DNA from 2 places in the Paenibacillus konkukensis genome. Region 1 is predicted to be linked to the other one. Evidence: predicted binding sites of a transcription regulator. Region 1 holds the regulator's gene; the other holds the start of a gene.

What was found. Region 1 encodes CtsR, which represses protease genes until heat stress. Its sites were predicted from a motif close to ATGGTCAATAAAGGTCAAACA; they were not measured.
Region 2: a site for CtsR is predicted at 2,686-2,706, ahead of clpP (ATP-dependent Clp endopeptidase proteolytic subunit ClpP). Genes of this name have one in related genera too.

The regions. Positions count from the first base shown of each region.
Region 1 is NZ_CP027059.1:4,848,456-4,852,876, reverse strand. It holds gene clpC (ATP-dependent protease ATP-binding subunit ClpC) at 1-9, opposite strand, end outside; gene SK3146_RS21110 (protein-arginine kinase McsB) at 83-1,144, opposite strand; gene SK3146_RS21105 (protein-arginine kinase activator protein McsA) at 1,176-1,694, opposite strand; gene SK3146_RS21100 (CtsR family transcriptional regulator) at 1,709-2,170, opposite strand; gene SK3146_RS21095 (NUDIX domain-containing protein) at 2,482-3,030, opposite strand; partial or broken gene SK3146_RS21090 (serine hydroxymethyltransferase) at 3,109-3,255, opposite strand; gene metE (5-methyltetrahydropteroyltriglutamate--homocysteine S-methyltransferase) at 3,326-4,421, opposite strand, start outside.
Region 2 is NZ_CP027059.1:4,087,063-4,091,483, forward strand. It holds gene SK3146_RS17515 (sugar-binding transcriptional regulator) at 8-1,036, opposite strand; gene SK3146_RS17520 (LysR family transcriptional regulator) at 1,495-2,412, shown strand; tRNA gene SK3146_RS17525 (tRNA-Arg) at 2,535-2,609, shown strand; gene clpP (ATP-dependent Clp endopeptidase proteolytic subunit ClpP) at 2,772-3,353, shown strand; gene SK3146_RS17535 (hypothetical protein) at 3,396-3,539, opposite strand; gene SK3146_RS17540 (tetratricopeptide repeat protein) at 3,556-4,421, opposite strand, start outside.

The DNA.
Region 1 (4,421 bases):
AAACATCATGTGTAACACCTCCATAAAGGAATAATTATTTCTGCAATACCATATAAAGGGGAATTTCCGTCGGCATTCATGCCTACGTTTGCGAAAACTTTTCGCGGATCAATTGCGCCCTTCTTATGTCTCTTTCTTCAGCCGTTAGCTTTTCTCCTGCATATTGCTGTAAAAAACCCGGCTGCGTCATGACCAATAGTTCATTCATGACTTGTGTAGGAACATTTTTGATGATCCCCAGATCAACCCCCAGGCGAACGTCCGAGAGCCTTTGTGCTGCTTCCTTCGAATCCATAATCGCCGCGTACGACAAGATCCCGTAGGATCGGCTGATCCGGTCCAGCAGCTTGGCTTTTGTTTCGTATTGAAGCTTCTCCCGCGCGGCGCGCTCGTGCTCGATAATTTGCCGAACGACGCCGTACAGATTGTCGATAATTTCCTGTTCGGACTGACCCAGCGTAATCTGGTTGGATATTTGAAACAGGTTGCCGAGCGCCTCGCTTCCTTCTCCATACAGCCCGCGAACCGCCAGCCCTACTTGCGTGATGGCCGATAAAATACGGTTAATTTGCTGGGTCAGTACCAACGCCGGCAAATGAATCATCACCGAAGCGCGAATTCCCGTACCTACATTGGTCGGACAGCTTGTCAAATAACCGCGTTTTTCATCGAAAGCATAGTCCAACTGCACTTCGAATATATCATCGATTTGGCTGGCCAAATCCCAAGCTTCCTTAATTTGAAAACCGGGGCACAAGCATTGTATTCGCAAATGGTCTTCTTCATTCACCATAATGCTGACCGACTCGTTATCGCTGAGAATAACGGCTCCGTTGCGCGATTCGCTGGCCAGCGCCGGGCTGATCAGATGCTTTTCGACCAGCACCCGCTTTTCGAGGTCGTTCAGATCGGCAAGGGAAATCAGTGAAAACCGGCTGATCGTATGCAGTTCTTCATTTTGCAAAACATCCGATACTTTCTCCAGCACTTCCAAAGACTGCTGATTCGTTGCAAGCATCGGAAACGGGTAGGATTGCAGGTTTCGCGCGATACGGATTCTGCTGCTGATCACGATATCGGAGTCGGGACCGTCGCCTTTCATCCAATCGCTTAGAGCCTGCTCGGTAAATCGATTCACTGTCATCTGCAATTCCTCCTAACTCGCCAAAAGAAGTTTAGCTTTCGGCCACCTTCTTCTCCAAGTCGCGTATAACGTCTCGAAGTTGAGCGGCTTCTTCAAATTCTTCCTTCTCGATCCGCAGCAGCAGTTCTTTCTTCAAGTTCTCAATTTCCCTCTTATGCTTGATGATCCCCCCGGATCGTTTAGGAACCTTTCCGGTATGAAGCGTACTTCCATGGACCCGTTTAAATAGAGGGTCCAGCTTGTCGCCGAAATATTTGTAGCAGGAACTGCAGCCGAACCGGCCCACCTTACTGAACTGCGAGTACGTTAATCCGCATTGCTCGCAGCGGCTTGGCGGAGCCTTCGAAGTCGCCGAGTTATGAGTGGTTGGCTCGAAATCAAGCAGCCCCGACAAAAGGTTGTGAATGGAAAAGCCGTTCGGAGTCCCCGGAATCAGCTCTCCTTTTTCCCGGGCGCATGATTCGCAAATATGAAACTCGGTCTTTTCGCCGTTTAAAATTTTCGTAAAATGAAGCGTTGCCTGTTTTTTCCCGCATTCCTGACAAAGCATTTCAGAATCCCTCCTTATTTGCTCAACAAGGATATCAGCATAGCCTTCATAATTTTGGCTCGGATTTCATCGCGCAGCGGAAGCTTCAGCAAGAGCACTTCCCTTGATATAGCCGCCCTCATAATCGCGGCTTCTCTCGGAGTAATATAACCGTTCTCCTCCAGCTGATACAGGAGACCTTCAGAAGCACTCTGGTCGATCTGCGAGCTGATCGTTTTGAATATATGATCGTGAACAGATCCGTGCGTATTCAGCTCAATCTTTTGGATTCGGATATAGCCTCCGCCTCCGCGCTTACTTTCGACGATGTAGCCTTTCTCCAAAGTAAACCGGGTGCTGATGACATAATTGATTTGGGAGGGGACGCATTCGAATTGATCCGCCAGCTCATTGCGCTGAATTTCTACAATGCCGTCAGTGCTCTGCTGAATGATATGCTTCAAGTATTGTTCGATGACCTCGGAGACATTACGCATCAATTCAACCTCCTTCCCAGAAGTAAATTGACTTTGACTTTCTTTGACTTTAATAACATTATAGCAGTTTTCAGAAAATTTGCAACTATGGATAAACACTGATATCGAGCGGCAGAAGCCTAATTTTTTATTAATAACGGACATCGTGCCGAACCGTCTTCTTAATTTAAGTATTAACATAAAATGCGCCTATTTACCGTAAGAGCACTTTCCAAATATTGTTTTCCTCGAAGGATATGAACACCGAAAGACTCCGCTGCTTCCCAAACTGTACAAGACCATAAAAGAACCGATATCTGCCTTGTATACCTTTACGAATCCATAGGCGAAATCCCCGTCCTTTTCTCTAAAGAAACGGTAAACCGATGATCCTTGATCCATTCGGAAGCAATCGAATACACATTATCTTTCATTAAGGGGCTAAACGACGGATTATACATAATGTCTGCCTGTTTCGGAACGGGATCTGCCAGCATGACGCCATGCGTTTCAAATCCGTCCGGCAGTTCTCCAATCATTTTGACCGTTGCGACATATATATTTTTCACATACACAAGGCTATCTTGTTCAAAAATTAAATACTGTCCGATCCGCTCAATCGAATCCGGCTCTCCTCCCGCCTCTTCGTACAACTCTCTTCTAACCGTTTGGATCACAGACTCGCCTTCCTCCCTGCTCCCTCCGGGTAATTCCCAGCCGCGGCTGCGATGCCGGACAAGAACCAGCTTGCCCTGATAAAAGGCGAAAATTAAGACACAGTTAGCTTCTTCAATGAGACATTCCTTCGATAAAATTATTTTTTGGTTCGGCAAAGCGCCTGAGAATTCGTAATTCACCATGACCACCAACTTTTTCGGCAAAAATAACCCGCCTGAAATGAGAAAAAGTATTTGACCCGAAGATCAAATACTTTGCCCGAATAAACGACCGTTCGCTGCGTTTACAGACAGCGGATTTAGTAACGCAAGCTGATGATCCGTTCCTCCAGATACAAGATCGATACCTTCTGCCAGAAGCTCCTCCGATCACGTTTTGGCATTATTGACGACATGCTGAGCATACGTTTTGAATTCAGGCTGGAGCGCTATGGCTCCGCTATAACTTAATCCTTTGACCGGGCTTGATAAACTATAGCTCTATTGCTCCGTATACGGCCTAGACTAAGGCAGCATACTTTTCGCGGGCAATTTTCGTTGCATCCACCATGTTGCGCAGAGACGCAACCGTCTCTTCGAGTCCGCGGGTTTTCAGGCCGCAGTCCGGATTAATCCAGAAAAGCTTAGGGTCCAACACACGCAAAGCTCGTTCGATCATGCCCGTCATTTCCTCTACACTAGGAACCCGCGGACTGTGAATATCATATACGCCTAGACCGATGCCCAGCTTGTAGGTGTTCAACTCGAAGCTATGAATTAATTCGCCGTGGCTGCGGGAGGTTTCGATGGATATGACATCGGCATCCATCGCCTCAATGGAGTCGATCATGTCGTGAAATTCGCAATAGCACATATGCGTATGAATTTGCGTCGTCTCCTGTACCGTGCAGGTGGCGATGCGGAAAGCTTTGACCGCCCATGCCAGATAAGCTTCCTGCTCTTCTTCCTTCAGCGGAAGTCCTTCGCGAACCGCAGGCTCATCAACCTGAATCATACCGATGCCCGCTTTCTCCAGCGCCTCCACTTCTTGTCTGAGCGCATAGGCCAACTGGTATGCGATCTGCTCCCGAGGGATGTCATCGCGGACAAATGACCAGTTCATGATGGTAATCGGTCCAGTCAGCATACCTTTAACCGGACGGCTGGTACGAGACTGAGCATATCTGGTTTCTTCTACCGTCATTTCGCCCGTGAACGCTACATCCCCGAATATAACCGGCGGTTTCACGCAACGCGAACCGTACGACTGCACCCAGCCGTTTTGCGTAAATGCAAAGCCTGCGAGCTTCTCGCCGAAAAACTCGACCATATCGGTCCGCTCAAATTCCCCGTGGACGAGAACATCCAGTCCGATTTCCTCCTGGATCTTGATCCAGGTATCGATTTGCTCCCGAATGAACGCAGCATATTGCTCATTGCTCCACTCGCCCTTGCGCCATAATTGACGCGCCTTCCGAACTTCCGCAGATTGCGGGAAGCTGCCGATCGTCGTCGTAGGGAAAAGCGGCAATTGCCATTTCGCTTGCTGCGCCGCATGACGTTCGGCAAAAGGACGGGAACGCTCCGCTTGCTCAGCGCTAATCGCAGCGACAGCC
Region 2 (4,421 bases), 760 kb from region 1:
GAGCCTGTCAAGATGGCAATGTCTGTACAATCTCAAGCGCGGCCGCTTCATCGATGACGAGAATGTCTTCCCGCCCGAAGCGCAGCACCGCTGCAATCGCCTCGCCTTTGCTCTTGCCTCCGGCGACGCCGATTACGCAATCCATCTGTTGAATATCTTCGATGCGCAGCCCTACGGTCGGCATCTTGTGCAATATGGTGCCGTCGCGGTCAAAATAATACCCGAACGCCTCGGCAAGCGCTCCGTCATTCTGCAGGATCGCCGTCGTCGCTGCGTCTACTTTGCGCCTTCTGGCCATCACCATAGCTTCTCCTATGCCGTGGATGACGATGCGGGCTTTGCGGATAAACTGAATGATCTCCAGGATAGTGCCGTCCTGCATCAAAGTCTGGTAAGCTTCTTCGCTTAAGTGATCGGGCACATGAAGCAGCCGGTATTTGGCCCCCGTCTTCTTCGCCATCGTCGAGGCAATCGTATTCGCCTGCAGCTCCACGCTCTCGCCGAGTCCGCCCCGAGCCGGCACGAACCAGCTGCCTTTGAGCGAAGTGGAAGAGGACAAGTGGTAGGCGACCTCCGCCATCGTCGACCCGCCGGTTACCGCAATGACTTCGTCTTGGGACACGTATTTGCGCAATACCGCTGCGCCGGCACGGCCCAATTCTTTCTTCGTATGCGGCGACGCATCGGAATCTCCCGGCACGATAACGACCTGCTTCAAACCGAAATGCGAACGGATGCGGTCTTCCAGCTCCGCCAATCCGAACAAATCCTTGACCATCGGTTCGATCTTGTCGAGCAGTTGACGGCCCGCTTCACTGATCTTCATACCGGAGGCGTCGACCTCCAGCAGCCCTTGCGCTTTTAAAAAATCGACCTCGGCCCTTAAGATGCGCTCCGTCGTGTTCAGCGATCCGGCCAGTGTTCGGCGACCGACGATTCCTGACACCATAATATGGTGCAATATCGTATATCTCTTTTTCAGCGTGTCCAGTAGGTCCGGCAGAAGCTGCTTTTGAATATCGAGCATATCTCTCATAAAACACTCTCCCGCTGTGACATGGACACCTTTCGTCCCAGTACTACATTTTTAGTCCCACATCTTCCAAAAAAACAACTAAGCTTTCACTTAGCTGTCCTCATTATATAAAATTTGAAAACCATTTTCAACTAACAAATCACAAATCGGACAAAAATTCCGCGGCATACGGGCAAAAGGGCTTGCTGCGCCCGCATGGTTAGGCCGGCCCCCCGGTTTCGAACGCTGTGCCCGCCCCCGGCTCAGCATCGCCGACCTCCGCCTTGCACCGCCGCCCCCATGTTTAGGATATGCGTCTGAACGTCAGAAGTTCCTCCTGAGGCAAAGCTTGCGCCCGCTGGGACAAGGACCGTTTGAGCTCGCGGAATTCCGAGACGAATCTATTAATGATATTGATAATCATTATCATATATAGTATACTTCGCTCTAAGCACATTATCTTTGCGGAGGCCGGAGGAATGAAAACTTTCGAGAGACTGGAGACCTTTCTTACGCTCGCGGAGTGCGGCTCTTTCACCGAAACGGCCAAGCGGCTGTACTGTTCGCAGCCTACGATCAGCGGCCATATTCAGCAGTTGGAGGAACTGCTGGACGCCAAGCTGCTTGTCCGCTCCGGGAGAACGGTGAAGCTGACGCCTCAAGGAGAAATTTTTTACGACTACGCGCGCAGAATCACGCAAATGTTCAAGGAAGCCGCCGATAAGATTGCCCAGTCCCAGCAAACCGAACCTGTTCTGTCCATTTACGCCAGCAATTATATCGGGGTCTACGTGCTGCCGGATCTATTGGGGCAATTCCGCCATTCCAATCCGAAGCAGCGCTTCGAGCTTCATACATACGGCTATGACGATCTGCATCGCATGCTGGCGCAGCATCAAATTCACCTGGCCTTTATGCCGTTATACGATGACGATTCCTATATCCAGTCGGAACTGGATCATTATGTTCTGTTCGAAGACCAATTCTTGTTGGTGTTCCCTCCCGATCATCCCTGGTCCGAACGAAAAACGCTGTATGCCCGCGATCTCGAACATACGACCCTGCTGCTGCCGCAAAGCCGCCTGCTGCAAAGCAGCATTCTCGCTCCGCTGGAGAAGCTGAGGATTCGGCTGTCGACCGTGCCGATGAGCAGCTTTGAGGTGATCAAGGAATCCGTTAAGAACGGACTGGGCATTGCCTTTCTGCCGGTTTACGCGGTTCGCGATCAGCTCGACAAGGGAGCTCTGCTGACGAAACCGGTCTGCGGACTGCGGATCGAACGGAAGAACGGCCTCGTCTATCGCCGCGATATTCAGCTAACCGACGCCGAGCAAGCCTTCTACGACTGCGTGAAAAACGTCTATACTGAGGAGAAGCTCCCCGCTTCATTATCCTGAACATTCGTTAGACAACCCTGCCGAAGCTTTTTCTTGCCAAATTCCTTTTCTGCAGGGTTGCTTTTTCCCGAATAGTATCATATAATAACTCTTGCTTCTCATTTTTTGAGACAAACTAATACGCGCCCGTGGTCCAATGGATATGACGTAGGCCTCCGGAGCCTGAGATTAAGGTTCGATTCCTTACGGGCGCGCCATCTTTACTCACATTAACGATAACCAAAGCCTCTGTTTCTTGCATCCTCGCAGGAAGAGAGGTTTTTTTGTCACCTCTGTTTGACCTTCCTTGACCTTTGTTTGTTTTTACGCTATGATGGTTATAGTGTTACCATATATGAAATTTAAGGAGGCTGCAGCTTATGAGTTTCATTCCAATGGTCGTAGAACCGGATGCACGAGGAGAACGCGCTTACGATATTTACTCCCGTTTGCTTAAGGATCGCATTATTTTTCTGGGAACTCCGGTCAATGACGTTGTGGCCAACGCCATCATCGCCCAATTGCTGTTCCTGGCCGCTCAGGACCCGGATAAGGATATCAGCCTATACATTAACAGCCCCGGCGGTTCGATTACCGCAGGAATGGCTATCTACGATACGATGCAGTTCATTAAGCCGGACGTATCGACCATCTGCGTCGGTATGGCCGCATCGATGGGCGCGTTCCTGCTTGCAGCCGGCGCCAAGGGCAAACGCTTTGCGCTGCCGAACAGCGAAGTGATGATTCACCAGCCGCTGGGCGGAGCCGAAGGTCAAGCCAGCGATATCGAAATCCGCGCCAAGCGCATTCTGAAAATGCGCGATAAGCTGAATCATATTTTGGCCGAGCGCACAGGACAACCGTTCGAGAAAATCGAGAGAGACACCGACCGCGACAACTTCATGTACGCGGAGGAAGCCGCCGCTTACGGCCTGATCGATAAAGTCATTGAACGCGTCTAATTTTTGCATATGCTTCAAAATAAAAGCCTGCGAGGCCGCCCGTTATCGGGAGGTTTCGCAGGCTTTTTTGACGTCGGGGCGCAGCCGGCCCGCGTTAAAGCCAAAGCAGCCGGCCCGCCTATCGGCTTCCGTGCAGCGCGGCACGCCAAGATCCGCGGCTTCCAGGCCGCCATCCATGACTTTCAATTGCCTCCGCTCCCGATCAGTTCCTTTCGCTCGCAGACCTTATCAGCTCCAGGTCGAACGGCGCCGGATTCGGGAGCCGCCGCAAGTACGCAAGCGCCTTCGCTTTATCGCCCCGGTCCCCTGGTTCAATCCCGTCCAGCGCCATAATCGCCAGCGCCCTTAACGCATAAGGATTATCGCCCTCGCTTTCATATGCCCGGATCGCCCCCTTGTAATCGCCCTGCAGCACCAGCTTGTCGCCGGGCAGCTGCCCCTTGTCGGAGACGGAGAAGAACGGCTCCGACCCGTTCAGCGACGTATAATAGCCTCTGGAGCTGCTTATTCTCTCGCCCCGGTCGTTGAAGGCGTCGACGGACCAAACGAAATGGCCCCCGGGGTATACGATCCCCAGAATGCCGGAGGAGCCGATCCATACTTCATTTTGGGAAAAGGATTTGCTGAGCCCCCTCCGATACGTCCGCAGCGTTTCCAGATCGTACTCCGCCCTAGGCTCGGTCCACGCCTCATCCAGCGGAATGGAAGAGACGCCCTGCGGCTTGCCGTCCTCGCCGAACTCCAGCGCCGCGATCGACAGCTTGTAGCTCGCGGCGCCGGGATACGGCTCCCAGCTAAACTCGAACCGGCCGGATGCGATCACTTCCTTGTTCGTCGGCTGAACGACCTTCACCTGAGGAACGAACCGCAGATCATAGTCCGCCGTCGCTCCGGATCGAATCGTTACCGTCTCGCTTCCCAGATCGCTGAGATAATATCCGCTCAGCTCCGCCGGATCGGCGCCGACGCCCGCTTCGTACTCGCCTTCAGGCACGTCGTAGAAGCGGAAGGAACCCGCGTCGTCCGTCATCGCCATCGGATAGCGACCGTACGGCGGATACATCCAGC